Regions from separate parts of the Streptomyces sp. NPDC058464 genome, predicted to be linked through region 1. Evidence: riboswitches for the same ligand, from Rfam matches in the RefSeq annotation. Region 1 holds a riboswitch; the other holds the start of a gene.
What was found. Region 1 has a riboswitch for glycine ahead of gcvT (glycine cleavage system aminomethyltransferase GcvT). Riboswitches for the same ligand answer to the same signal wherever they lie in the genome.

Region 1 (14,632 bases):
GCGGATGTAGTCCTCGTTCATCGTCTCCAGCATGCCCGAGCGGGTGAGCCGCGCGTAGATGGCCGAATACAGGAGGGCGAGCGAGCACCAGGCGGGGATGAGGGTGTTGGCCCACTGCGCCGGGTTCTCCGTCAACGGGACGTACGTTCGGCCGAAGATCGGCCACTGATAGGTGAAGAGCAGGATCGCCAGGTTGCCCGTGAAGAACATGGGCAGCGAGACACCGGCGAGGGCCACACCCATGAAGGTGCGGTCGAAGAAGGAGCGCGGCTTCAGCGCGGAGACCACGCCGATCGCCACACCCGAGACCAGCCACAGGACGGCGGCACCGAGGGCCAGCGACAGGGTGACCGGCATCCGGGAGGTGAGCTGCGGCCAGACGGCCTGGTGGGTCTTGAAGGAGTAGCCGAAGCACGGCGCGTCGCAGTGCACCGTGGTGGGGCCCAGATCATAGGTGGCGCCGGAGACGATCCCCTTGATGAAGTGCCAGTACTGGACGTAGACGGGCTGGTCCAGACCGAGGTTGTGCTTGACCGCGACGATGTCCGCCTTCGACGGGCTCTTGCCGATGTACTGCTGCGCCAGCTGGTCGGCGGTCTGCCCGGCCAGACGTGGGAGCACGAAGAAGATCGCGAAGGTGACCGCGGAGACGACCAGCAGCAGGATCACCGCTGCGAGCGTCCGACGGAGGATGTACGAGATCACGGGGATCGGCGCTGGTGCCCGCGGGCCTTCCGGCCCGCGGGCACCAATGCCTTCACCTGCCTTCCGGGGCTGCTACTTCGACGCGACGCCGATGTTGAGGTAGTCGTACTCGCCGCTGAATGCCGCCGTGGAGACCAGGTTGGTGAAGGTGGTCGGGCGGGCCAGCAGGACCTTGAAGTAGGTCAACGGCACCAGGGCGGCGTCGTCCATGGTCTGCGCGTCGATCTGCTTGTAGATGCTGTTGCGCTCGGTGTCGTCCTGCGTACCGATCGCCTTGGCCAGCAGGGTGTTGACCGACTTGTTGTCGTACTGCGACAGGTTGGTGTTACCGGACTGGCTGATCGCCTGGCCGTTCAGGATCTGCTGCAGGAAGCCGTAGCCGGACGGCCAGTCGGCACCCCACTGCATCATCATCAGGCCGACGTTCTGCTTGTTGACGAAGTTCGGGACACCGGCGTAGTCGGTGAAGTACTTGCCCGACGGGTACTGCTTGAGGGTGGCGTTGATGCCCACCTTCTTCAGCGAGTTGATGATCGCCGTGGCGGCGTCGATCTCCGTCGGGCGGTCCGAGCGGGCCGTGATGTTGGTGTTGATCGACGTCTTGCCGCAGGCCTTCAGCTGCGCCTTGGCCTTGGCCACGTCACCCTTGTTGCCCGTGGTGGCGTAGACGTCGGCCTTCGAGTAGCCCGGGATGTCCGGCGGCAGCACCGTGGTGGCGACGTCACCGCGGATCGGGCCGCCCTCGGCGGTCTGCACCGAGACCTTGTCGATCGCGTACTCGACGGCCTTGCGGCAGGCGACGTTGTCGAACGGCTTCAGCTTGGTGTTGATCGCCATGTAGACCAGACGGCCACCGTAGGTGTTGTCCGTGTTGGCCTTCTTGGCGGAGTCGGTGAGCACCTGGGCCTGCGTGGCGGCCTGGACACCCGATCCGGCGAGGTCGATCGCGTCGCCGGCCAGGACGTCCTTGTCGATCGTCTCCGGGTTGACCTTCAGGTTGACGACGATCTTGTCCGGCAGCTGCTTGCGCAGCGGGTCGGTCTTCGCGTCCCAGTTCTTGTTGCGGACCAGCACGGCCTGCTTGCCGTCCTGGTAGCTCTGGAACTGGTACGAGCCGGAGGACACGATGTTCTTGACGTAGTCGACGCCGTTGTCCTTGGCCTGCGGGACCGGAGCCGTCTGCGGGGCCGAGACCAGGTAGTCGAACTCCTGGAAGGCCTGCTTCAGGTGGAAGACGATCGTGGTGTCGTCCGGGGTCTCGATGGACGCGAGGCCCTTGGCGCTCTTGTCCTTGTAGGGACCCTTGTACTTGTCGCCGCCGACCAGGAACTGCTGGAAGTAGTTCGGGCCGAGGGAGAGCACGTCACGCGCGAAGTTGGAGCGCTCCACGGCGTACTTCACGTCCTTGGACGTGATCACCGTGCCGTCCTGGTACTTCACGCCCGAACGCAGCTTGTACGTCCAGGTCTTGCCGCCGTCGCTGGAGACACCCTTGCTCGCCGCGAGGTCCGGGACCAGGGTGTTGCCCTTGGAACCGGGGCCGGGCTCGAACGTCATCAGCGGGCGGGCGTACAGCCGGCTGAAGTTGTACATGTACGCGTAGTACGTGTTACCGGGGTCGAACGAGTCCGGGACGTCGGACAGTTCGTAGGTGACCGTCCCGCCCTTCTTGTCGGACGCGTTGACGACACCCTTGGTAGCCGCGTTGGCCGCGGCGGAGCTGCCGCCACCGTTGCCGTCCTTGTTGTCATCGGCCTTGCTGCACCCTGCAACCAGCAGGGTGGCGGAGCCGATGGCCGCGATCGCGGCCAGCGCTGACCTTCGCATGATGGGTGGGTTCCCCTCCATTGTCGGAAACTTTTCGGGCTCTCGTTGACAGCAGGCGTCAGCGGCTGCGCGGGTCGAGAGCGTCGCGGAGACCGTCACCGAGCAGGTTGAACGCCAGCACGGTCACGAAGATGGCAAGGCCGGGCACGATCATGTACTCGGGATCGACCTGGTAGTACGTCACCGCTTCGCGGAGCATGCCGCCCCAGGAAGCCTGCGGGGGCTGGATGCCGACGCCGAGGAAGCTGAGGGACGCCTCGAAGAGGATGTTGGTCGGGATCAGCAGCGTCGAGTAGACGATGATCGGGCCGACCAGGTTGGGCATCAGCTCGCGGAACAGGATGTACGGGCCCCTGGCGCCCATGCCGCGGGAGGCGTCGACGAACTCGCGCTCCCGCAGGGCCAGGGTCTGGCCGCGGACGATCCGGCCCAGGTAGGGCCAGTTGAAGAAGCCGATGACGAAGATGAGCACGCTCAGGTGCAGCGGCAGTCCGTTCAGGCCGAACGCGCCGCCCTGCAGGGTGGCGGAGATGGCGATGGCGAACAGCAGGAGGGGGAAGGCGAGGAAGGTGTCCATCAGCCGGCTGATGATCGAGTCGACACGGCCGCCGTAGTAGCCGGCGACGACGCCCATGATCGCGCCGATCACGTTGGACAGGATGGTCGAGCCGAAGGCCACCACCAGCGACACCCAGGAGCCCTCGAGGATGCGGGTGGCGATGTCCCGGCCGAACTTCGGGTCCACGCCCAGCGGGTGGCTCAGGCTCATGCCGCCCCAGCCGCCGTTGGGCAGCGAGGTGTTGGCGTCGATGAGGTCCTGGTGGAAGGCGTTGGGGTCGAGACCGAACAGGGCCTGGATGGGACGGGCGAGGACCGCGACGAGGATCAGCAGCACGACAACGATGCCGCCCGCGACGGCGACCCGGTCCTTCTTGAACCGGGACCAGGCGATCTGCCCGAGGGAGCGACCCTCGATCTGCCGCTTACCGGCACCCTCCAGCACAGCCTCCGGCTGTGCCTCGGTGGTCTCGATCGGTGCGGTCACGGTGAGCGACCCCTCTCGCCGGCGGTGACCGGCCTACGCCAGCCGCGGATTGCGGCTTTGTCGACTTGCTCAATCACGAGGTTTAAACCTCGTGTCTGACTGGCGAGTCTTCAGCGTCGTCGCGATCACCCGCCAGATCTCGCGGAGAAAGTATGCGCAACCGTGATGCAGTCCGAGGGATTCCGTTATCCGAACAGTGGGTAACGCCCCCCGGACGCGGGCCAGTTGGGACATAACGCCGAATCCGGCCGGAACGGAACGTTCCACCGTCATCTACGCGCGGAGAAATGCGTTCGTTACGTAAAACCTGTGAATCCTCCCGACCGGTCCGGCGGGAGCGCCGCGTCGCGTCAGTAGGCGCCCTGGGCCGGCGGGTACCCGTACCCCGTCGCGGGCGCCGGCGGCAGCGCCGCGTGGGCCTCGCGGTCGTAGAACGGCCGTGCCGTCGCCCGCATCCACATCACGACCGGGTCGTACTCGTCGGTCATCGCCACCGTCGACACCGGCAGCCCGTCCGGCACCGCTCCGATCGACTGCTGCATCATCGCCCGCACCGAGTCCACGGCCGGCGGCGAGGTGTCGTACACGTCCAGGCCGATGGCGAGATACGGCGCCCCGAGGGCCGGCTGCACCCAGGCACGGCGCAGCGAGCGGACCGCGCGGGTGCGGTGGGCGTTCTGCGTGAGCAGGGCGTAGAACTGCGGGATCTCGATGGCCGGTTCGGCGAGCCGCAGCGGGCCGGCCGGCTGGCGGTCCAGGCCGGTGGCGATGCGGCGCAGGTCCAGCCAGGGGATGCCGACGCCGCCGCCCGGGGCGTGCGGGTTGAGCCAGAGGCCGAAGTGGTCGGGGTAGAGGGTGCGGGCCACGTCGACGCCGTCGACCACTTCGTACGAGCGGTTCCAGCCGCTCGCGGAGAGTTCCTGGGCCGAGGTCACGCAGGGGGCGTAGCCGTGGCCGTCGACCTCCATGTTCCCGTACTGGGCGTCGGGGGAGCCGGCCTGGCCGTGCCAGAGCAGCATCCAGATCTGGCCGGAGGAGGGCGTGGCGAGGGCGCGGAGGAGTGCCTCGTAGGCGTCGTAGCGCCCGGGGGTTACCTGGCGCAGCATGTGCTCGACCTGTCCGGTCGCCGCGGTGCCGCTGGCGCTCACGTGTTACCGCCCCTTCATCTGGTGCCCCGCGTATGGAGGGCCGCCCCGCGTTTGGAGACAGCTTATGCGCCAAGGGGAGTGGCGCCGGTTGTCCGTCGGCGAGTGCGGGTCGTCGGTGGCTTGTCGCGCAGTTCCCCGCGCCCCTGGGTTGGCTGCCCCTGGGTCGGCTGCGCAGGCAGGGGGCTTCAGTGGCCGTACTGGTAGAAGGGCCGGACGTTCTCCCGCATCCAGTGGCCCACCGGGTCGTCCGCCACGTCGAGGAGGACGAGGTTGACCGGCCACTTCACCGGGACCTGGCCCAGGGCCCTGCCCAGGGCCTCCAGGGGCGCGGCCCGCAGGTCGCCCTCCCACTGGGAGAGTTCGACCCCCACGAACATCACCGGTTCCGCCGTCTCGACCGCGGCCAGGCAGCGGCGGGCCGTGGCGACCACGCCGATCGCCGCGAACTCCGCCGACGCCGCGGCCAGGAAGTCCATCGGGTCGTCCTGCCAGTCCGGTTCGAAGAGGCGGACCCGGCCGCCCGAGGCGGGGCCGTCCAGTTCGGAGCGGCCGGAGCGGCAGAGCTGGGCGACCGCCTCCGGCGGCAGCGGGACGCCGACCACTCCCCCGGGGTTCACGGCGATGCCGACCTGCGGGGGCAGGCCGCGGGCGAACTCGACGGCCGGGGCGATCGTGTACGACAGATGGGAACCGGCCACCAGGCGGAACTGCTCCTCCGAGCTGAAGACCGGCACGTACACCTGGCCCTCGATCTGCGTGGTGGGCAGGTCCAGCGGGCCGCTGTGCGGGCCGCCGCCCTCCGGCAGCGGGATCCAAAGAAAGCTCCGGCCCAGTACCTCGATGAGCCGGCCCGCCGCCGCGGGCACGCCGAGGGAGGCCGACAGCACCTCCTCCAGTTCGTTGCCGGGCCACCCGCCGTGCGGGTGGGGGTGCGCCTGTGCCGGGAAGTCCGCGGGAATGTCCGCCGGGAAGTCCATCTGCCTACCGCCTGCTGGAAACCACTGCTGAGGCTGGAAAGGCTAGCGGGTGACACCGACAAAGCCACCCGTCGATGCGGAGTCCGCGGGCGATCCCGGCGTGCGCGGGCGGTCGTGGCCCGCGCGGGCGGCCTCGGCGCGCGCAGGCGATCTCAGCGCGCGAAGGCGATCCGGCGCAGGACGTCCGCCGCGTCCCGGTCGAGGAGCACCGCCGAGCCGACGCCTGCGGGCAGTTTGCCCTTCTCCGCCGCGCGCAGCAGCCGGCCGGCCGCCCTGCGGTGGCGCAGGAAGGCGTACCGGGAGACGCCCCGGCCGCGCTCGCGCTGGCCGTCCAGTGCCGTGCCGACCGTGACGTCCAGGAGGACCAGGTGCAGGGTGCCGCCGCGGCGGTGGGCCTCCCGGGCCAGCCAGTCGCGTACCCAGGCCTGCGTACCGCAGTCGTGCACGACCACGCCCTCGCCGGTGCCGAGGGCCCGGCGCAGCCCGGCGTAGTGGGCGAGGCGGACCAGCGGGCGGTAGAGGGCGTAGGGCAGGAGGCGGGCCAGGCGGGCGTCCCAGCGGTCGCGGGTGTCCTGGGAGTCGATGCGGATGCCCTGGACGGTGCGGTGCATCAGGGTCGACTTGCCGCTGCCGGGCAGCCCGGTCACCACCACCAGGTCACGCGGGCCGAAGAGCAGGCCGTGCGGGCTGTGCCCGGCGCGGTCGCGCAGGTCGCGGACGACCGGTGCGGGGAGCTCGCCGACCCGCTCGCGGGCCGGGGCCGTCGGCTGCTGGGGCAGGGCGATGCCCGTCGTCGTCGCGTATGCCGTGGTCCTTGTCACCGTGACCGTCCTCCCGGGGGGTTCAGGAAAGGTTCTCCCCGCTTAATGTAAAGAGAAGGTAATGCACGGTGTCTCGCGGTTCCGTGCGCGTCCGGCAACAGCCCGGCTACAAAGAGAGAGGACGCGGGGCGGGGCAGGCCGGTCTGCCATGCCGCCGGGCGGCGTGCAATGATGTCCGCGCCAACTGCATACCGGCCGCTTGAATCCGCGCGGGAGAGTCCCCAGCCGTCGTCGCTGGGGCGCCGAAGGAGCAAGTCCCTCCCTTGAATCTCTCAGGCCCCCGTTACCGCGCGGGCGAGGCACATCTGAAAAGCGGGCCGCTGTGTCAGTGGCTCCACCCAAGGTGCAAGCCGTGATCACCTCCGTGGTCAGGGCGAACCTCTCAGGTTCCGATGACAGATGGGGAGGACAGCCCTCGCCTGTCATGCCCTCGGGACCTCTGGGAGACGACCGACCGATGAGCAGTACCGATTCCGCCGCACCCCGCCGCACCGCGCTCGATGCCCTGCACCGCTCGCTCGGCGCGACCATGACCGACTTCGCCGGCTGGGACATGCCCCTGCGCTACGGCTCCGAGCGCGACGAGCACGTCGCGGTCCGGACCAGGGCCGGGCTCTTCGACCTCTCCCACATGGGCGAGATCACCGTGACCGGCCCGGACGCGGCCGCCCTGCTGAACCACGCCCTGGTGGGCAACATCGCCTCCGTCGGCGTGGGCCGCGCCCGCTACACCATGATCTGCCGGGCCGACGGCGGCATCCTGGACGACCTGATCGTCTACCGGCTGGCGGAGACCGAGTACCTCGTGGTCGCCAACGCCTCCAACGCCCAGGTCGTCCTCGACGCCCTGCAGGAGCGTTCCGCCGGGTTCGACGCCGAGGTCCGCGACGACCGCGACGCGTACGCGCTGATCGCCGTGCAGGGCCCGGAGTCGCCCGGGATCCTCAAGTCGCTCACCGACGCGGACCTGGACGGCCTGAAGTACTACGCCGGCCTGCCCGGCACCGTCGCCGGCGTCCCGGCGCTGATCGCCCGCACCGGCTACACCGGCGAGGACGGCTTCGAGCTGTTCGTGAAGCCGGAGCACGCGGTGGAGCTGTGGCAGGCGCTGACCGAGGCGGGTGCCCCGGTGGGCCTGGTGCCCTGCGGGCTGTCCTGCCGGGACACCCTCCGCCTGGAGGCGGGCATGCCGCTCTACGGGCACGAGCTGACCACGGAGCTCACCCCCTTCGACGCCGGGCTCGGCCGGGTGGTGAAGTTCGAGAAGGAGGGCGACTTCGTGGGGCGCGCGGCGCTCCGGGAGGCCGCCGACCGCGCCGCCTCCCGGCCGCCGCGGGTGCTCGTCGGCCTGGTCGCCGAGGGCCGCCGGGTACCGCGCGCCGGATACCCGGTCGTCGCCGGCGGCGAGGTGATCGGCGAGGTCACCTCGGGCGCCCCCTCCCCGACCCTGGGCAAGCCGATCGCCATGGCGTACGTCGACGCGGCGCACGCGGCGCCGGGCACGGCGGGCGTCGGCGTGGACATCCGGGGCAGCCACGAGCCGTACGAGGTCGTGGCACTGCCGTTCTACAAGCGCCAGAAGTAGCCACTGGACGTGACCCCGCGCACATCCCCGCAGGTCACGTACGTCTCCAGCCTTCCCCCCTTCACCAGCACTTCCTCGCGTACAGGAGAATTCAAGCCATGAGCAACCCCCAGCAGCTGCGTTACAGCAAGGAGCACGAGTGGCTGACGGCCGCCGAGGACGGCGTGGCGACGGTCGGCATCACGGAGCACGCGGCCAACGCGCTCGGTGACGTCGTCTTCGTCCAGCTCCCGGCGGTCGGCGACACGGTGACCGCGGGCGAGTCCTGTGGCGAGCTGGAGTCCACCAAGTCGGTGTCCGACCTGTACGCGCCGGTCACCGGTGAGATCACCGCGGTCAACGAGGACGTCGTCGACGACCCGTCCCTGGTGAACTCGGCCCCCTTCGAGGGCGGCTGGCTGTTCAAGGTGCGCGTCACGGACGAGCCGGGCGACCTGCTCTCCGCCGACGAGTACACCGCCTTCACCGCCGGCTGAGAGCCGCCGCAGACCCCGGCCTAGGAGTCGTAGAAACAGATGTCCGTTCTGAACACGCCCCTGCACGAGCTCGACCCCGAGGTAGCCGCCGCGGTCGACGCCGAGCTGGTGCGCCAGCAGTCCACCCTGGAGATGATCGCCTCGGAGAACTTCGCTCCGCTGGCGGTCATGGAGGCGCAGGGCTCGGTCCTCACCAACAAGTACGCCGAGGGCTACCCGGGCCGCCGCTACTACGGCGGCTGCGAGCACGTCGACGTCACCGAGCAGATCGCCATCGACCGGGTGAAGGAGCTGTTCGGCGCCGAGTACGCCAACGTGCAGCCGCACTCCGGTGCCTCCGCCAACCAGGCGGCCCTGTTCGCGCTGGCCCAGCCCGGGGACACCATCCTCGGCCTGGACCTCGCCCACGGCGGCCACCTGACCCACGGCATGCGCCTGAACTTCTCCGGCAAGCAGTTCGACGTCGTGGCCTACCACGTGGACGACTCCGGCCTGGTCGACATGGCCGAGGTGGAGCGGCTCGCCAAGGAGCACCGGCCGAAGGTGATCATCGCGGGCTGGTCGGCGTACCCGCGCCAGCTGGACTTCGCGGAGTTCCGCCGGATCGCCGACGAGGTCGAGGCGTACCTGTGGGTCGACATGGCCCACTTCGCCGGCCTGGTCGCCGCCGGTCTGCACGAGAACCCGGTGCCGTACGCCGACGTGGTCACCTCCACGACCCACAAGACGCTGGGCGGCCCGCGCGGCGGCATCATCCTGGCCCGCAAGGACTTCGCGAAGAAGCTGAACTCGTCCGTCTTCCCGGGCTTCCAGGGCGGTCCCCTGGAGCACGTGATCGCGGCGAAGGCGGTCTCGTTCAAGGTCGCCGCCTCGGAGGACTTCAAGGAGCGGCAGCGTCGTACGGTGGAGGGCGCGCGCATCCTGGCGGAGCGGCTCACCGCCGCCGACGCCCGCGAGGCCGGCGTGAACGTCCTCTCCGGTGGTACGGACGTCCACCTGATCCTCGTGGACCTGCGCGAGTCCGAGCTGGACGGGCAGCAGGCCGAGGACCGCCTCCACGAGGTCGGCATCACGGTCAACCGCAACGCCGTCCCCAACGACCCGCGGCCGCCGATGGTCACCTCGGGTCTGCGGATCGGCACCCCGGCGCTGGCCACCCGCGGTTTCACGGCCGAGGACTTCGCCGAGGTCGCGGACGTGATCGCCGAGACGCTGAAGCCGTCCTACGACGCGGCGGCCCTCAAGGCCCGGGTCGAGGCACTGACCGCGAAGCACCCGCTTTACCCCGGTCTGAACAAGTAGTTCCCTGGTGGGGGCACCCGACGACGTGTGCCCCCACCCTCTCTGGAGGAGTTCCCGTGGCCATCTCGGTCTTCGACCTGTTCTCGATCGGCATCGGCCCGTCGAGCTCCCACACCGTCGGCCCGATGCGCGCGGCCCGCATGTTCGCCCGCCGGCTCCGCAACGAGGCGCTGCTGGAGTCCGTCGCCTCGATACGCTGCGAGCTGTACGGCTCCCTCGGCGCGACCGGCCACGGCCACGGCACCCCGAAGGCGGTGCTGCTCGGCCTGGAGGGCGCCTCGCCGCGCACGGTGGACGTGGAGACGGCGGACGACCGCATCGAGGCGATCAAGGCCACGGGGCGCCTGTCCCTCCTCGGCGAGCACGAGATCGCGTTCTCCTTCGACAACGACCTGAAACTCCACCGCCGCAAGACGCTCCCCTACCACGCGAACGGCATGACCGTGTGGGCGTACGACGCGTCCGGCGCGGAGCTCCTCTCCAAGACGTACTACTCGGTCGGCGGCGGGTTCGTCGTCGACGAGGAGGCGGTCGGCGCGGACCGCATCAAGCTGGACGACACCGTCCTGAAGTACCCGTTCCGCACCGGCGACGAGCTGCTCCGCCTGACGCAGGAGACGGGTCTGTCGATCTCCGCGCTGATGCTGGAGAACGAGCGGGCCTGGCGCACCGAGGCCGAGATCCGCGAGGGCCTGCTGGACATCTGGGGGGTGATGCGGGCCTGTGTGTCCCGCGGCATGTCCCGGGAGGGCATCCTGCCGGGCGGGCTCCGGGTGAAGCGCCGGGCGGCCGTGACCGCCCGCCAGCTGCGCGCCGAGGGCGACCCGCTGGCGCACGCGATGGAGTGGATCACGCTCTACGCGATGGCCGTGAACGAGGAGAACGCGGCGGGCGGCCGCGTGGTCACCGCCCCCACGAACGGCGCGGCGGGCATCATCCCGGCGGTCCTGCACTACTACATCAACTTCGTGCCGGGCGCCGACGAGGACGGAGTGGTCCGCTTCCTCCTCGCCGCCGGCGCGATCGGCATGCTCTTCAAGGAGAACGCGTCCATCTCGGGCGCCGAGGTCGGCTGCCAGGGCGAGGTCGGCTCGGCCTGCTCGATGGCGGCGGGCGCCCTCGCCGAGGTCCTCGGCGGCTCCCCGGAACAGGTCGAGAACGCGGCCGAGATCGGCATGGAGCACAACCTCGGCCTCACCTGCGACCCGGTCGGCGGCCTGGTCCAGATCCCGTGCATCGAGCGCAACGGCATGGCCGCGGTCAAGGCGGTCACCGCGGCCCGCATGGCCATGCGCGGCGACGGCTCCCACAAGGTGTCCCTGGACAAGGTCATCAAGACCATGAAGGACACGGGCGCCGACATGAGCGTCAAGTACAAGGAGACGGCCCGGGGCGGGCTGGCGGTGAACATCATCGAGTGCTAGGGAAACCGGCCCTGCCCAGCGTGTTCGTGCCTTTCGGTGCTGTCGGGGCCTTCCCTTCTCACGCGGGGGAAAGTCCCCGGAAAGTCCCTGGGACAGACGTGAAAGTCCCTGCGAAGTCCCCGGGAAGTCCTCATGGAAAGAGCTCTTGACCTGCGGTTTCACAGCACGTGATCAACACCGGATACGCCGCCCACCGGCCACCGGACGTATCAAATCGGTCCCCTGAGTCCACTTGAGGGGATCATTCGATACATGGACGCTGCGGAAAACTCGCGCCTGCAACAGCGGCTGGCCGGCCTCTCCCCCACCTTCACGACGGCGCGGGCGCGTCAGGCCCTGCTCTCCCCCGCGATCTGGCGCACTCGGTCACAGAAGCGCGGATGGCCGAACTGTCCCGTGGGGTTGCACCGACGGGCAGACGCCCCGGAGGGGGCACAGACGCGGATCCACCGACCGTGTGCGCACGGACCCCTCGCGCCGTCGTGTGCGGTGAATCCGCCCTGGCCCTGCATGAGCTGGTCGACGACATCCTCGCGGCAGTACACATCGATCCCGTAAGCGTCGCCCGGACACAGGATCGCGCGCGGATCCCGACCGCGCTCGGCGAGGTCGCAGCCCGTGGTCCGGCTGTTCCTCACGTGTCAACCCTCGGGACGCATCGTCGTGCTTGATGACCACGGAGGATCCGAGCCCTGCGAGGGAATCGGCCACCCGTTTCCGCCCAAGCCACAGAGCCACCGACTCCCCATCCGAATAACAAAAGTCACCGTGTCGTGCCAGAAGTCCGTCGAGACGGCGTACGGCCTCCATCCGGTGGTCACTGTCGCCGGTAACCGGACCGGTGCGCTTGCCGCCATGGCGGCTTCCTCGCCCGCGGCAAGCCGCAGGGGCGGGGACATCGCCCCGGTGTGAGCCTCGCGACCTCGGCTCGGCGCGAGCCGAGGTCGACGACGGTGACTCGTCGCACGGCCGCCGCGACGCGCATCGACCGTGCGATCCGTAAGACCGGATCCGAGGCTCACGAGATTCGGACCTAACTGTTCCGAAACGAGGTCGAAACGTCTACTGTGTCTACTCTGCGGAGACGCTGATTCATTTCAGTGAACCTGACTTCAGGAGCCATGATGACCGACAACCTCGACCTGGCCGCCCTCTGCGAGGCCAGCGGCACCAAGTTCCTCCTGGCGCTCTTCGTCGACCTCAATGGCAAGCCGTGTGCCAAGCTCGTGCCTGTCGAGGCTGTCGACGAGCTGGCGACGGCGGGCGTCGGCTTCGCCGGGTACGCCGTCGGCGCGATCGGGCAGGAGCCCAAGGACCCCGACCTGATGGCGATCCCGGACGTCGCCTCCTTCACACCCGTCCCGTTCGTCAAGGAAGGCCTGGCGATCGTCCACTGCGACCCCCACGTGGAGGGCGAGCTGTGGCCTTTCGCCCCCCGCGTGATCCTCAAGCAGGTCGTCGCCAAGGCCGCCGCCGCCGGCTTCGCGCCCTACGCCGGCGCCGAGGTGGAGTACTTCCTCCTCAAACGCGACGCGGCGGGTGCCCTGGTCCCGGCGGACAGCGACGACGTCGCGGCCCAGCCGTGCTACGACGCGCGTGGCGTCACCCGGATGTATGACCACCTGACCTCGATCAGCACCGCGATGAACCAGCTCGGCTGGGGCAACTACGCCAACGACCACGAGGACGGCAACGGCCAGTTCGAGCAGAACTTCCAGTACGCCGACGCCCTGACGACGGCCGATCGAGTCGTCACCCTCCGCTACCTGCTGAGCGTGCTCGCCCAGGAGCGGGGCATGATCGCGACCTTCATGCCGAAGCCGTTCGCCAACCGCACCGGCTCCGGCCTTCACCTCCACCTCTCCCTGCGCGACACCGCGACCGACACCCCGGTCTTCCCGGCGAGCAGCGAGGGCGACGGGGACGCGGTCGGTCTGGGACTGTCGAAGACGGCGTACTCCTTCGTCGCCGGCATCCTGGAGCACGCGACCGCGCTGCAGGCGGTCATCGCACCGACGGTCAACTCCTACAAGCGGACCGGCGCGGTCGCCTCCAGTGCGAGCGGCGCGACCTGGGCGCCCAAACTGCCGACGTACGGCGGCAACGACCGGACCCACTACGTGCGCATCCCGGACAACCAGCGCATCGAGCTGCGCGGCGGCGACGGCTCGGCCAATCCGTATCTCGCCATCGCCGCGGCCGTGGACGCCGGCCTCGACGGCATCGCCAGCGGCCTCTCCCTCGGCGAGGTCGGCACCGGTCCCGAGACCCCCTTCCCGCTGACGCTGCTGCACGCCGTCGAGGCCTTCGAGGCCGACGACATCGTCAAGGGAACCCTCGACGTCGCGGGCCCGGGGGTCGCCGACTACTTCGCGAGCCTGAAGAAGGACGAGTTCTTCGCCTACCACGCTGCCGTCTCCGGCTGGGAGCACGACCGCTACCTCACCGCCTTCTGAGGCCCCGTCACCCCCGAGAAAGGGACTCAACACATGTGTGGAATCGTCGGGTTGCACCTGCGCAGCCCCGAGCTCTACTCCCGGCTCGGTGAGCTCCTCACCGGGATGCTGTGCGAGATGGAGGACCGCGGCGCTGATTCGGCCGGCATCGCCGTCTACGGCAACGAGGACTGGTCGCCGCGCGGCAGGGGCTCGGTCTCACTGATCGACATCGAGGTGTCCGGCGAGACGGTCGCCGCGGCGCTCGGCGCCGAGACCGGCACCGAGGTGACGGCCATCACCGTCGACAACGTGGTGCTCGCCAGCGCCGACGTCGACTCCGAGGTGCTGCTGTCCGCCGCGAGGAAGGCCTACCCGCACGTCCTCATCGGCGGCTTCGGCGAGGACCTCGCCGTCCTCAAGGGCGTCGGCGCCCCCCGGGCGCTGGCCGAGAGCTGGGGCCTTGCGAAGGTGCGGGGCTGGCAGGGCGTGGGCCATACCCGGATGGCGACCGAGTCGGCGGTCACGTCGTCGGGCGCGCACCCCTACGCCGTGGGCCCGGGCGAGTGCCTGGTACACAACGGCTCCTTCTCCAACCACGCCACGATCCGCCGCGACCTGCGGGCCGCCGGCGTCGCGTTCGACTCCGAGAACGACACCGAGGTCGGCGCCCGCTTCGTCGCGCACCGACTCGCGGACGGCAAGGGCGTCGACGAGGCGCTCACCGACCTGACCCGGACCTTCGACGGTTTCTACACCCTGCTGGTCTCCAACCGCGACAGCTTCGCGGTCGTCCGCGACGCCATCGCCTGCAAGCCGGCCGTCATCGCCGAGACCGACGACTGGGTGGCGATGGCGTCGGAGTACCGGGCCCTCGCCCACCTGCC
Region 2 (14,632 bases), on a different contig from region 1:
GGCACGCCCCCGTGGGTCTCCTCCCCCGCGAACAGCGCCGCGGCCCCGGCCTGCTCGAGGGCCGACACGAACCGCTCCGACTTGCCCGGCGCCCACCACACCAGCCCGCTGAGCACCACCTCCCCCGGCCGCACGAAGCGGGCCGGGTCCTCCAGGTCCGTGACCGTCACCCCGCTGATCTCCCGGGCCAGCAGGGCGGCGTCCTGCGTCCCCAGCGGACGCAGCCCGAGGGAGACGTCCGTGAGGAGGTGTTCGACGTGCATGTGCTCAGACTCCTTGCGACGACCTCGCATTCACCAGGTGAGTGCGAGTTACAGCATCGTAAATGCAAGTGTTTCCGCACGGAACGTCTCTTGGTGAATCATCCAGGACCGGCCCCTCCCGGCTCGCCTTTTCCGTGCCCCGCACCAGTCGTGCGAGTCCCTCGCGCGTTGCTTCACTGACCGGCATGGACCTGAACACGGTGGCGGAGATCCTCGACGCCCGGAACCCGGCCCCCTGGCGCCCCGGCGACGCCTGGCTCGGCGGCGGGACGTACCTCTTCTCCGAGCCCCAGCCGCACCTGCGCCGCCTGGTCGACCTGAGCCGCACCGGCTGGACGCCCGTGCACCACGCCCCGGACGGTTCCCTGGAGATCGCCGCCACCTGCACCGTCGCCCAGCTGTCCCGCTACGCGCGGACCTTGCCGGCGGCCGCCGCCCCGCTCTTCGAGCAGTGCTGCCGGGCCTTCCTCGCCTCCTTCAAGATCTGGAACATGGCCACGGTCGGCGGCAACCTCTGCAACGCCCTCCCGGCCGGCCCGATGATCTCCCTCACGGCCGCCCTCGACGGGGAGTGCCTGCTGATCGCCCAGGACGGCGTGCGACGGCGGGTCCCGGTCGCCGGCTTCGTGACCGGCGCGGGCCGCAAGGACCTGGCCGAGGGTGAGCTGCTGCGCTCGGTCACCCTCCCGGCCCGCGCGCTCGCCTCCCTTACCGCGTTCCGCCAGGCATCCCTCTACGGTCTGGGCCGCTCCGGTGTCCTGGTGATCGGCACCCTGGACCCGGTCGACGGCTCCTTCGCCCTGACCATCACCGCGTCGACCGTGCGACCGGTCCGGCTGTGGTTCCCGCTGCCGCCGACGGCCGAGGCCCTGCGGACGGCGATCGGCGGGGCCGTCGCCGACGACGAGTGGTTCGACGACATCCACGGCCTGCCCGAGTGGCGCCGGCACATGACGTTCCGGTACGCGGAGGAGATCCGACGGGAACTTCGTGAACCGGGGGAGCGATGAGGATCGAGGTCAACGGGCAGTGCCACGACGACGAGCCGCGCGCCGGCCAGTGTCTGCGCACCTACCTCCGCGAGCGCGGCTGGTTCGGGGTGAAGAAGGGCTGCGACGCGGGCGACTGCGGGGCCTGCACGGTGCACGTCGACGGCGAACCGGTGCACAGCTGCCTCTACCCGGCCTTCCGCGCCGACGGCCGCACGGTCACCACCGTCGAGGGCCTGGCCGCCCCCGACGGCGAACTCCACCCCGTACAGCGGAAGTTCCTGGCCGCCCAGGGCTTCCAGTGCGGCTTCTGCACGGCGGGCTTCCTGATGACCACGGCGGCCCTGACCGACGACCAACTCACCGATCTCCCCCGGGCGTTCAAGGGCAACCTGTGCCGCTGCACCGGCTACCGGGCCATCGAGGACGCCGTACGCGGGGTCAGGCACGTCGAGGAGCCGTCCGCCGGCGAGTCCGTCGGCCGCAACCTGCCCGCGCCCGCCGGACCCCAGGTCGTCACCGGCACCGCCCGCTACACCTTCGACGTCGACGTGCCCGGCCTGCTCCACATGAAACTGCTGCGCTCCCCGCACGCCCACGCCCGCATCACCTCGATCGACACCTCGGCCGCCCTGCGCGTGCCCGGCGTGCACGCGGTGTTCACGCATCACGACGCCCCCGAACGCCACTACTCCACCGCCCGCCACGAGCACCCCGAGGAGGACCCCGCCGACACCCGCCTCCTCGACGACACCGTCCGCTACATCGGCCAGCGGGTCGCGGCGGTGGTCGCGGACAGCGAGGCGGCGGCGGAGGAGGGCTGCCGGCGGATCACAGTGGTATATGACATCGCACCCGCGGTCCTGGACCCGGAGGAGGCGATGCGCCCCGGCGCCCCCGTCGTCCACGACAAGGACCCCTCGGCCGCCCGCATCTCCCGCCCGCACGCCAACGTCGTCGGCGAGGCGCACGGCGAGATCGGCGACGTCGAGGCCGGTTTCGCCGAGGCCGACGCCGTCTACGAGGAGACGTTCCGCACCCAACGCGTGCAGCACGCCAGCCTGGAGACGCACGGCGCGATCGCCTGGCTGGACGAGGACGGCCGGCTCACCGTCCGCACCAGCTCGCAGACCCCGTTCCTCACTCGCCGCGCCCTGTGCGCGCTCTACGACCTGCCGCCTGAGCAGGTCCGGGTGGTCGCGGGCCGGGTCGGCGGCGGTTTCGGCGGCAAGCAGGAGATGCTCGTCGAGGACATCGTGGCCCTCGCCGTGCTGCGGCTGCGCCGCCCGGTCAAGCTGGAGTACACCCGCGCCGAGCAGTTCCACGGCGCCACCACCCGGCACCCCTTCACCGTCCACGTGAAGGTGGGCGCCCGCCGGGACGGCACCCTGACCGCGCTCCGGCTCCGGGTGGTCTCGAACACCGGGGCCTACGGCAACCACGGCCCCGCCGTGATGTTCCACAGCGTGGGCGAGTCGACGGCGATGTACCGGGCCGCGCACAAGAAGGTCGACGCCTACTCCGTCTACACCCACACCGTCCCGGCGGGCGCCTTCCGCGGCTACGGCCTGGGCCAGGTGCTGTTCGCGGTCGAGTCCGCCCTGGACGAACTGGCCCGCAGGCTCGGCCTCGACCCCGTCGACCTCAAGGCCCGCAACATCATCGGCCCGGGCGATTCGATGCTCACCCCCGGCGGCCACGAGGAGGACCTGCACATCGCGAGCTACGGCTTCGACCAGTGTGTCTCCATCGTCCGCCGCGCCCAGGCGGAACCCTGCGACCCGGCCCCCGACGGCTGGCTGGTCGGCGAGGGCTCGGCACTGGCGATGATCGCGACGGGTCCGCCGGGCGGTCACATCGCCGACGCCCGGGCCGCCCTGCTCCCCGACGGCGGCTTCGATCTGGCGGTCGGTACGGCCGAGTTCGGCAACGGCACCACGACCGTCCACCGGCAGATCGCGGCCGGTGAACTCGCCACCACCGTCGACCGGATCACCGTCCGCCAGTCCGACACGGACGTCGTACGGCACGACACCGGCGCCTTCGCCTCCACCGGCACCGTGGTCGCGGGCAAGGCCACCCTGCGCGCCGCCCGCGCCCTCGCCGACCTGCTCCTCGACTTCGCCGCGGCCCACCTGCGCGTGCAACGCGCCGACTGCCAGCTGTCCGAGGAGGCTGTCCTGCACCCCGGCGGGCGGCTGCCGCTCAAGGAGCTGTACGCGGCCGCCCGCGCGGTCGGCATCGAGTGCGCCGCCGACGGCCACTTCGGCGGCACCCCGCGCTCGGTCGCCTTCAACTCCCAGTGGTTCAGGGTGGCCGTGGACCCCGGCACCGGGGAGATCCGCATCCTGCGCAGCGTGCACGCCGCCGACGCGGGCAAGGTGATGAACCCCATGCAGTGCCGCGGCCAGGTGGAGGGCGGGGTGGCCCAGGCGCTCGGCGCGACCCTCTTCGAGAACGTACGGCTGGACGCGCGCGGCGAGGTCGAGACGGCCGCCTTCCGCCGCTACCGGCTGCCCCAGTACGCCGACATCCCGCGCACCGAGGTGCACTTCATGGAGACCACCGACGCCATCGGGCCGCTGGGCGCCAAGTCGATGAGCGAGAGCCCGTTCAACCCGGTCGCCCCGGCGCTGGCCAACGCGCTGCGGGACGCGACGGGCGTGCGGTTCACGGAGCTGCCGCTGACGCGTGACCGGGTGTGGCGGGCACTGGATGCCGGCCGCCGTACGTCCCGTCCACCCGAATCTCCCTGATGCCGCTGATGTGCCGGGCCCCGCAACGGTCCTGGGGAAGCACCAGTTGCGGACCCGCCAGGTCCAGCGAGGTGTCGTCGATGCTGACACCGAGCAGAACCGGAGCATGGCCGAAGTCGGGGTCGATCTCCGCCCAGGAGAGCAGGGTGTGGTGCCCGTCGGCGCCGGAGACCGCGATGAGGAACCGCAGCCGGTCCTTGCGCCGGCCGGGGTCGAATCCGGGTCCGGCGTCGGTGAGGACGTCGTACAGCCGTGGGCCGGTGAAGCGGTGGTGCTGGATGCCGCTGGTGGCGCACTCGAAGCTGACCTGGACCCGGTGCTGGGGCCAGCGCAGCAGGTCGGGCACGGTCAGCCGGGTCGGGTGTGCGAGGTCTCCGGTGAGGACGAGTTCGGCGAGCGTCATGCGGCCACCTCCCGGATGACGGTACCCGCGGGGCCTCACCGTACAAACGCACATGCCAGATACAAGTCGTAAGTATGCAGCTCATGCGATGTGACAGAAGACTTACGCCTGGCAAATGCGGCAGTATCATCGCCAGGCGGCTGATACACAGGTCGTAGCAGGGCGCGACAGTTTTCTCATAGAAACCAGAGGAGTTCACTCGTGATGACCCGTTCCGTGCGCCGGACCCGGCGGACGCTCCAGGTGGCCGGTGCCTCGGTCGCGGCCCTGCTGGCCCTGAGCGCCTGTTCCTCCTCCGACGACGACTCGTCGGCGACGACGAAGTCGGACACGTCGTCGGCGGCGACGCCCAAGCTGTCGGGCTCGATCACCGTGTTCGCGGCGGCCTCGCTGCAGGAGAGCTTCACGACCCTGAAGGCCGACTTCGAGAAGGCCCACCCCGGCACCACCGTCAACTTCAGCTTCGGCGGCAGCGACACCCTGGCCGCGCAGATCACCAGCGGTGCGCCGGCCGACGTGTTCGCCGCCGCGAGCCCCAAGACCATGGCGATCGTGACGGACAAGAAGGACACCGCCACCACCCCGGCGACCTTCGTCCGCAACCAGCTGGAGATCGCCACCCTGCCGGGCAACCCCGACAAGATCTCCTCCCTGAAGGACCTCACCAAGTCCTCGCTCAAGGTCGTCCTCTGTGACAAGACGGTGCCGTGCGGCGCCGCCGCGCAGAAGGCCCTGGACGCCAGCAAGCTCAAGCTCACCCCGGTCTCCTACGAGGAGGACGTGAAGTCCGCCCTCAACAAGGTGGTCCTGAAGGAGGCCGACGCCGCGGTCGTCTACAAGACCGACGTGAAGGCCGCCGGCAGCAAGGTGGAGGGCGTGGAGTTCCCCGAGTCCTCGAACGCGATCAACGACTACCCGATCGCCCTCCTCAAGAACGCCCCGAACCCCACGGTGGCCAAGGCGTTCATCGCCCTGGTGCAGTCCGCCGAGGGCCAGCAGGTCCTGAACGAGGCCGGGTTCCTCAAGCCGTGACGAAGACCGACGCGTCCGGCGCCGCCGCCGGCCCCCGCATGGGCGGCCCTCGGCGCCGGCGCGTTCGGGCAGCCGTACCGCTACCGCTCCTCCTCCCCGGAGCGGTAGCTCTGGTCTTCCTGCTCCTGCCGCTGGTCGCCCTGCTGGTGCGGGCCCCCTGGAGCAGCCTCCCGTCCCTGCTGACCAGCACCGAGGTGTGGCAGGCCCTCCAGCTCTCCCTGATCTGCGCCACCGCGGCGACGGCCGTCAGCCTCGTCCTGGGCGTCCCCCTGGCCTGGCTGCTGGCCCGCACGGAGTTCCCCGGCCGGGGCTTGGTCCGCGCACTGGTCACCCTCCCCCTCGTCCTCCCCCCGGTGGTCGGCGGTGTGGCCCTGCTCCTCGCCCTGGGCCGCAACGGGGTGGTCGGCCAGTGGCTGGACGCCTGGTTCGGCATCACCCTCCCCTTCACCACGGCGGGCGTGGTGGTCGCCGAGTCCTTCGTGGCCATGCCGTTCCTGGTGATCAGCGTCGAGGGCACGCTCCGCGCCGCCGACCCCCGCTACGAGGAAGCGGCCACCACACTGGGCGCCTCCCGCTTCACGGCGTTCCGCCGGGTCACGCTCCCCCTCATCGCCCCCGGCATCGCGGCCGGCGCGGTCCTGGCCTGGGCCCGCGCGCTCGGCGAGTTCGGAGCGACGATCACGTTCGCCGGCAACTTCCCCGGCCGCACCCAGACCATGCCGCTCGCCGTCTACCTCGCCCTGCAGAACGACCCCGACACGGCGATCGCACTCAGCCTGGTGCTGCTGACGGTGTCGATCGCGGTGCTCGCGGCATTGCGGGATCGTTGGATGACGGCATCATGAGAACGCCCCTCTGGACGACACCCCGATGACAGACCCACACCCCGCAGCGGCAGACAACACCCAGCCACCCCACGGCCTGTCAACGTCCGCCGACGACACACAACCACCCCGCGGCCTGCCGACAGCCGCCGACGGTGCGCAACCTCCCCGGCGGCCACCCGCAGCCGCCGGCGGTGCGCAATCTCCCCACCACGGACCACCTGCAGCCGCCGATGGCGCGCAGCCCCCACAGGGGCCACCCGCACCTGACACTGACAGCCGCACAGGTGGTGCGGGTGGGAACCCAAACCCGGCCGAAGGCCGGGTACCCACCACGCACCCGCACCCGACCACGCACCCGACCACCCACGGCCTCCACGCCCACCTCGTCGTCACCCGCCCCACCTTCCACCTGGACATCACCCTCACCGCCGCCCCCGGCGAGGTCGTCGCCCTCCTCGGCCCCAACGGCGCCGGAAAGACCACCGCCCTCCGCGCCCTGGCCGGCCTCACCCCCCTCACCACCGGCCACCTCCACCTCGACGGCACGGAGTTGGACCGCACACCCCCCGAATCCCGCCCGGTCGGCGTCGTCTTCCAGGACTACCTCCTCTTCCCCCACCTCACGGCCCTCGACAACGTCGCCTTCGGCCCCCGCTGCCACGGCGCGACCAAGGCCGACGCCCGCACCCAGGCCGCCGCCTGGCTCGACCGCATGGGCCTCACCGAACACGCCGGCGTCAAACCCCGCCGTCTCTCCGGCGGCCAGGCCCAGCGCGTCGCGCTGGCCCGCGCCCTGGCCACCCGCCCCCGCCTCCTCCTCCTGGACGAACCCCTCGCCGCCCTCGACGCCCGCACCCGCCTTGACGTACGGTCCCAACTCCGCCGCCATCTGGCCGAGTTCGAGGCCGTAGCCGTCCTGGTCACGCACGACCCGCTGGACGCCATGGTGCTGGCCGACCGCCTGATCGTCATCGAGGACGGCCGCGTCGTCCAGGAGGGCACCCCCGCCGACATCGCCCGCCACCCGCGCACCGACTACATCGCCCACCTGGTCGGTCTCAACCTCTACCGGGGCCGGGCCGAGGGCCACACCGTCGAACTGGAGACGGGCCCCTCGAACACCACCATCATCACCACCACCGAAGTCCTCGCCGGTGACGTCTTCGTCGCGTTCCCGCCGAGCGCCGTCACCCTCTTCCGGGACCGCCCCACCGGCGCCAGCGCCCGCAACCTCTGGCGCTGCGAGGTCGTCGGCCTGGAGACCCACGGCGACCAGATCCGCGCCGACCTGACCGGCGAACTCGCCCTCGCCGCCGACCTCACCACGGTCGCCGCCGCCGAACTGGACCTGCACCCGGGGGCCCCGGTCTGGGCGACGGTGAAGGCGACCCAGACGCACGCCTACCCGGCGTAGCACCACACGGCAGAGGCCCCGCCGAAGCGGGGCCTCTGGCACGCGATCCCTGTGCGTCAGTCCTCGTACGCGTCCAGCGGCGGGCACGAGCACACCAGGTTCCGGTCACCGAAGGCCTGGTCGATCCGGCGCACCGGCGGCCAGTACTTGTCGGCGGCGGACACCCCGGCGGGGAAGACGGCCTCCTCCCGGCTGTACGCGTGCTTCCACTCGCCGCCCAGCGCACCGGCGGTGTGCGGAGCGCCGCGCAGCGGGTTGTCGTCGGCGGGCCACTCCCCCGCCCCGACCTTGTCGATCTCCGCACGGATGGCGATCATCGCCTCGCAGAACCGGTCCAGCTCGCCGAGGTCCTCGGACTCGGTCGGCTCGATCATCAGCGTGCCGGCCACCGGGAAGGACATCGTCGGCGCGTGGAAGCCGTAGTCGATGAGCCGCTTGGCGACGTCGTCGACGCTCACTCCGGTCGCCTTGGTCAGCGGCCGCAGGTCGATGATGCACTCGTGCGCGACGAGCCCGCCGGGCCCGGTGTAGAGCACGGGGAAGTGCGGCTCCAGCCGCTTGGCGACGTAGTTGGCGCTGAGCACGGCCACCTGCGTGGCCCGCTTCAGCCCCTCGCCGCCCATGAGCCGGACGTACGCCCACGAGATCGGCAGGATCCCCGCCGAGCCCCACGGCGCGGCCGAGATCGGCCCGACGCCCGTCTCCGGCCCGGCGGCGGGCTGCAGCGGGTGGTTCGGCAGGTACGGCGCGAGGTGGGCGCGCACCGCCACCGGACCGACACCGGGACCGCCGCCGCCGTGCGGGATGCAGAAGGTCTTGTGCAGGTTGAGGTGCGAGACGTCGCCGCCGAAGTGACCCGGCTTGGCGACGCCGACCAGGGCGTTGAGGTTGGCCCCGTCGACGTACACCTGGCCGCCGGCCTCGTGCACCTGCGCGCAGATGTCGGCGACGTGCTCCTCGAACACACCGTGCGTGGACGGGTAGGTGATCATCAGCACGGCGAGCTCGTCGCGGTGCTGCTCGATCTTCGCCCGCAGGTCCGCGACGTCGATCTCGCCGTCCTCGGCGGTCTTCACGACGACGACCTTCATGCCCGCCATCACGGCGCTGGCGGCGTTGGTGCCGTGCGCGGACGACGGAATCAGGCACACGGTCCGCTGCGCGTCCCCGTTGGCCCGGTGGTACGCGCGTACGGCGAGCAGCCCGGCCAGCTCACCCTGCGATCCGGCGTTGGGCTGCAGGGAGACGCTGTCGTACCCGGTGACCTCGGCGAGCCGCTCCTCCAGCTCGCGGATGAGGGTCAGGTAGCCCTGCGCCTGCTCGGCGGGCGCGAACGGGTGCAGCTGGCCGAACTCGGGCCAGGTGACCGGTTCCATCTCGGTGGTCGCGTTGAGCTTCATGGTGCAGGAGCCCAGCGGGATCATGCCCCGGTCCAGCGCGTAGTCCCGGTCGGCGAGCCGGCGCAGGTAACGCAGCATCGCGGTCTCGGAGCGGTGCTGCTGGAAGACGGGGTGGGTGAGATAGCCGTCGGTGCGCAGCAGTGCCTCGGGCAGCGTGTCCTCGGCAACGGCGTCCAGCGCCTCGACGTCGCCCTCGACGCCGAAGGCCGTCCAGACGGCGCTCAGCTGGGCGCGGGTGGTGGTCTCGTCGCAGGCCATGGAGACGTGGCCGGCGTCGACGAGCCGCAGGTTGACGCCCCCCTCGCGGGCGGCGGCGACGATCTCGGCGGCCTTGCCGGGCACCCGGGCGGTGAGGGTGTCGAAGTAGGCGCCGTGGACGATCCCGACACCGCCGGCCTTGAGCCCCGCGGCGAGGATCGTGGCGTAGCGATGCGTCCGCTGGGCGATGGCCCTGAGCCCCTCGGGCCCGTGGTAGACGGCGTACATGCCGGCCATCACGGCGAGCAGCACCTGCGCGGTGCAGATGTTGCTGGTGGCCTTCTCCCGCCGGATGTGCTGCTCACGGGTCTGCAGCGCCAGCCGGTACGCCCTGTTGCCGTCGGCGTCCACGGAGACGCCCACGAGCCGTCCGGGCAGGCTGCGTGCGAACTTCTCGCGGACCGCCATGTAACCGGCGTGCGGCCCGCCGAAGCCCATCGGCACACCGAACCGCTGGGTGGTGCCGACGGCGATGTCGGCCCCGAGCTCACCCGGCGAGGTCAGCAGGGTCAGCGCGAGCAGGTCGGCGGCGACGGTGACGAGCGCGCCGATCTCGTGCGCCTGCTCGACGACGGCCTTGATGTCGCGTACGGCACCGGAGGCGCCGGGGTACTGGATCAGCACGCCATTGACCTCACGCGCGGCGAGGTCGGCCGGGATCCCGTCGCTCAGATCGGCGACCACGACCTCCACGCCCGTCGGCTCGGCGCGGGTCTGGATCACGGCGACGGTCTGCGGCAGCGCGTCCGCGTCGACGACGAAGACGCCCTTCTTGTTCTTGCCCATGCGCAGCGACAGGGCCATGGCCTCGGCGGCGGCCGTGCCCTCGTCGAGCAGCGAGGCACCGGAGGTGGGCAGCCCGGTGAGGTCGGCGACCACGGTCTGGAAGTTCAGCAGCGCTTCCAGCCGGCCCTGGGAGATCTCCGGCTGGTACGGCGTGTAGGCCGTGTACCAGGCGGGGTTCTCCATCACGTTGCGCAGGATGACGGGCGGCGTGAAGGTCCCGTAGTACCCCAGCCCGATCATCGAGTCGAGCACCTGGTTCCGGTCGGCCAGCGACCGCAGCTCGGCCAGCACCTCGGCCTCGGTCCGGGCGCCCGGCAGCTCCAGGCGGTCGGCGTTCTTGATCACGTCCGGCACGGCGGCGGCGGTCAGCTCGTCGAGCGAGCCGTACCCGACCTGGGCGAGCATCTTGGCCCGAGCCTCGTGATCGGGCCCGATATGGCGCTGCTCGAAGGGAATACCCTGCTCGAGCTCTGAGAGCGGAACACGCTGGGCGGTCATTGCGGAGGCCTCCTGGTCTGACGCGACCTTCGAGGGGTACCCCGGCGCGGGTACCCCGACGGCCTCCCCCTCTGTCATCTCAACCTGAGAGCTTCACCGGTGCCGCCTCTGCGGTCTCCCGGCTTTCACCGTCGGTGAGGGCGGACACCGTCGACGTCCGCCCTGCTTTCCAGAGTGACCTCGTCCGTGCGGTACGTGGGCCTGAGAGATTCCGGGGAGGATTTGCTCCTTCGGCGCCTCCGGTTGCCCGGAGGACTCTCCCGCACGGGGTCAGCAGCCGCTGCCAGCCTACCAGCGAGGGCAACGCCAGGGCCTTCGAGTGGCCGCCTCCTCCAATGTGCTCTTTTGTAGTGCTTACGGATGAGTTGCGACCAAGTGGAGGGCCCGTGCTGACCGACATCGATCCGCGCAACCTGATCGGCCGCAAGGCGTTCGACCGCAACGGCACGAAGATCGGCACGATCGACGAGGTGTACCTCGACGACGCGACGGGCGTGCCGGAGTGGGCGGCCATACGCACCGGCCTGTTCTCCCGGGACGCCTTCGTGCCCCTGGAACCCAGCGAACTGGTCGAGGGCACCCTGCACGTCCCCTTCGACCGCGCCCTGATCAAGGACGCCCCCGACTTCGGCGTGGGCCGCCACCTCTCCCCCGAGCAGGAACTCCAGCTCTACCACCACTACGGCCTGGACACGGCTCCCCCTCCCCACGGCCACCCGGACCACGATTTCGGCAAGCTGGCAGGCACGGAGGACACGGGGTCGTAAGGCCGACGCCGGGGCGCTGCCCAGCCGCCCGTCCCGACTACTCAGCTACCCAGCTGCGGGCAGTCGTGCCGGTGGGGCGGCACGGGTGGGCGCAGCGGCACCCCGCCAACGCGGGCGAGTGAAATCCCCCGCACCCAGCCCACACCCCGGTCACGCCCCCACCCCGTCCACCGCAACCCCCTGTCATCCCGGCACCAACGGCAACGGCTCCGCCGGCTCCAGCCCAGGGTCCTCGACCCGAAACGTCCGCACCCTCCCCGGCTCCAGGGACCCCGGCGTCTCGAACCGCACCGTCACCCGCCCCAGCCCGCTCCCCTGCACCCATCCGTGCCCGTACTCGGCATGCCGTACATCGTGCCCCGCGGGCCACCGCCGCTCGGCAGCCACCTGTTCCTCCGCTACCGGCTCCGCAACGTCCTCGTCCGCCGCCGCGGACTCCGCCGCCCCCTCCCCTGCCGCCGCCTGCGCGAACAGATCCTCCTGCGTGTAGTCGGCCAGCCCCGACACCCCCACGCCCAGCAACCGCACACCCCCCGTCGTGTCCACCGAGTCCAGCAGCCGCGCGGCCGCCTCCCGCACCACCGCCGGATCGTCGGTCGGCCCCCGCAGCGTCTCCGACCGGGTGAGCGTCGAGAAGTCGTACCGCCGTACCTTGAGCACGATGGTCCGACCCGACAGCCCGGCCCCCCGCAGCCGCCGCACGCACCGGTCGGCCAGCCGCTGCACCTCGATCCCCACCCGCAGCCGGTCGTGGATGTCCACGTCGTAGGTGTCCTCGACCGACACCGACTTCGTCTCCCGCTCGGCCACCACGGGCCGCTCGTCGTGCGCGAGCGCCATCGCGTACAGCGCGTGCCCGTGGGCCTTGCCGAGCAGCCGGACCAGCTCGTCCTCCCCGGCCTCGGCGATCTCGTCGACCGTGGCGATCCCGGCCCGCCGCAGATGGTCCCCGGTCGCCGGCCCCACCCCCGGCAGGGTCCGTACCGTCATGGGCCCCAGCATCGCCCGCTCCGTGCCCGGCTCGATCAGCACCAGCCCGTCCGGCTTGGCCTGCTCGGAGGCGATCTTCGCGAGCATCTTGGAGGCGGCGAGCCCGACGGACCCGGACAGCCCCGTGGCGGCCCGTATGTCCGCGCGCAGCCTCTCTCCCACCAGCCGGGCCGACCCGGCGTCCCAGGCCGTCTCACCGGCCTCCAGATCCACGAACGCCTCGTCCAGGCTCAGCGGCTCCACCAGCGGCGAGAGCCCGCGCAGCAGCCCCATCACCTGCTCGCTGATCGACCGGTACAGCCCGAAGCGCGGCACCAGGTACGCGGCGTTCGGCGCCAGCCGCCGTGCCTGCCCCATCGGCATCGCGGAGTGCACCCCGAAGACCCGGGCCTCGTACGACGCGGTGGCCACCACACCGCGGGGTCCGAGCCCGCCCACGACCACGGCCTTCCCGCGCAGGCTCGGCTTGGACGCCTGCTCCACCGAGGCGAAGAAGGCATCCATGTCGAGATGCAGGATCGTGGGCGCGTTTCTCACATCTCCGATGCTGCACCACAGCACTGACAATGCCCCGGCACGGGACCGTGCCGGGGCATCACCAGAGGCTTTCAGACCGCCCGGTTGCGCCGCCGGGCCAGCTCGTCGGCCGGGTTGTGCCCGACGAGCGTCTCGCCGGTGTCGACGCGCTCTCCGTGCAGCTGGGAGAGCGCGCTCTCCACGTCCCGCCACACCACACCGACCGCGATCCCGAAGATGCCCTGACCGCCCTGGAGCAGGGCGTGCACCTCGTCCGGCGAGGTGCACTCGTAGACCGTGGCGCCGTCGCTCATCAGGGTCATGCGCTCCAGGTCGCGGAAACCGCGTTCCCTGAGGTGCTGGACCGCGGTGCGGATGTTCTGGAGGGAGACCCCGGTGTCCAGGAACCGCTTGACGATCTTCAGGACGACGACGTCCCGGAAGCTGTACAGACGCTGGGTGCCCGACCCGTAGGCGGGCCGCACGCTGGGCTCGACCAGGCCGGTACGGGCCCAGTAGTCGAGCTGCCGGTAGGTGATGCCGGCCGCCGCACAGGCCGTGGGCCCTCGGTAGCCGATCTCCTCGGTCGCCATGGACGCCGCCCCTCCGCCGCTCGGCACTGCGGTCGGCCGCTGTGGGGCGTGACCGGCAGTGCTGCTGTGAAGCGGGTACGGAAGGCTCTCCCCGAAACCGCGTTCCGGGGCACCCCCAGCCGTACCGTCGCCGCTGCTTCTCACGCCGACCTCCGTCCTTGACCTGCCTTCTCGACGGTAGGCAGTCACCAGGGGTGCGTCAACGATCGCCACACTCGGCACGCCGAGTGATAATCACCCTAGGAGTGGTTTCCCGTGCTCCACCGCGGGGAAAGGCTAGCCGAATGCTCTGGCGGCAAGCCGTAGGACGCTCTCAATGGCCGCTGGCAATTGCCCATGAGTTTCGGCTGTGACCAGCCCCGAACCGGCCCGTCACCGGCCTTCTGTCACGAACCGGCCCGTCACCGACCTCCTGGTGGGTGACGGGCCGCTGTGGTCCCTCACTGGCTGCTGGTGCCGAAGTCCTCGGGCGAGATCTGGTCGAGGAACTCGCGGAACTTCTCCACCTCGTCCTCCTGCTCGTCCGGGATCGCGATGCCCGCGTCGTCCAGCACCGTGTCGCTGCCGTAGATCGGCGTTCCGGTCCGCAGCGCCAGCGCTATGGCGTCGGACGGACGGGCACTCACCTCGACCCCGCTGGCGAAGACCAGCTCCGCGTAGAAGACGCCCTCACGCAGGTCCGTGATGCGCACTTCGGTGAGCTCCTGGCCGACGGCCTCCAGCACGTCCTTGAACAGGTCGTGGGTCAGCGGCCTGGCAGGCGCCATGCCCTGCTGGGCGAACGCGATCGCCGTCGCCTCCCCCGGCCCGATCCAGATGGGGAGGTAACGGTCGCCTCCCACTTCGCGCAGGAGCACGATCGGTTGGTTGGAGGGCATTTCCACCCGGACACCTACGACATCGAGCTCGTTCACACAGCAACCCTAGGCCGTGCCCGGGACGTTTGGGTAGTCGGGCCGGGAACGCGCGCCCGATCCGGCCTCCGCCCGGGTCCTGTCGTGGTAGTCACGGCAACCGCACCCCGAGGGCGGTCTGCACCAGTGCCGAGTGCAGCTTCACCGTGAGCGCCGCCAGCTCCTTCGCACGGGCCTCCGCATGGGCCCTGGTCTGCGGGTTGCGGTGGCGCTTGAGCGGGGCCAC

Region 2: linked by a shared signal. The riboswitch ahead of gcvP (aminomethyl-transferring glycine dehydrogenase) and the one ahead of gcvT (glycine cleavage system aminomethyltransferase GcvT) in region 1 are both predicted to bind glycine.

The regions. Positions count from the first base shown of each region.
Region 1 is NZ_JBHXMA010000041.1:71,919-86,550, forward strand. It holds gene ACFWPQ_RS40085 (ABC transporter permease) at 1-705, opposite strand, end outside; gene ACFWPQ_RS40090 (ABC transporter substrate-binding protein) at 778-2,553, opposite strand; gene ACFWPQ_RS40095 (ABC transporter permease) at 2,591-3,577, opposite strand; gene ACFWPQ_RS40100 (enhanced serine sensitivity protein SseB C-terminal domain-containing protein) at 3,928-4,725, opposite strand; gene ACFWPQ_RS40105 (enhanced serine sensitivity protein SseB) at 4,911-5,702, opposite strand; gene ACFWPQ_RS40110 (AAA family ATPase) at 5,855-6,523, opposite strand; glycine riboswitch at 6,724-6,822, shown strand; gene gcvT (glycine cleavage system aminomethyltransferase GcvT) at 6,981-8,108, shown strand; gene gcvH (glycine cleavage system protein GcvH) at 8,207-8,584, shown strand; gene glyA (serine hydroxymethyltransferase) at 8,624-9,886, shown strand; gene ACFWPQ_RS40130 (L-serine ammonia-lyase) at 9,943-11,310, shown strand; gene glnT (type III glutamate--ammonia ligase) at 12,435-13,766, shown strand; gene ACFWPQ_RS40140 (glutamine amidotransferase) at 13,800-14,632, shown strand, end outside.
Region 2 is NZ_JBHXMA010000019.1:7,311-21,942, reverse strand. It holds gene ACFWPQ_RS24355 (PucR family transcriptional regulator) at 1-263, opposite strand, end outside; gene ACFWPQ_RS24350 (FAD binding domain-containing protein) at 449-1,273, shown strand; gene ACFWPQ_RS24345 (molybdopterin-dependent oxidoreductase) at 1,270-4,008, shown strand; gene ACFWPQ_RS24340 (molybdopterin-dependent oxidoreductase) at 3,923-4,411, opposite strand; gene modA (molybdate ABC transporter substrate-binding protein) at 4,616-5,443, shown strand; gene modB (molybdate ABC transporter permease subunit) at 5,482-6,288, shown strand; gene ACFWPQ_RS24325 (ABC transporter ATP-binding protein) at 6,314-7,684, shown strand; gene gcvP (aminomethyl-transferring glycine dehydrogenase) at 7,741-10,626, opposite strand; glycine riboswitch at 10,806-10,899, opposite strand; gene ACFWPQ_RS24315 (PRC-barrel domain-containing protein) at 11,013-11,393, shown strand; gene ACFWPQ_RS24310 (DNA polymerase IV) at 11,577-12,920, opposite strand; gene ACFWPQ_RS24305 (MerR family transcriptional regulator) at 12,992-13,636, opposite strand; gene ACFWPQ_RS24300 (bifunctional nuclease family protein) at 13,933-14,406, opposite strand; gene ACFWPQ_RS24295 (MerR family transcriptional regulator) at 14,498-14,632, opposite strand, start outside.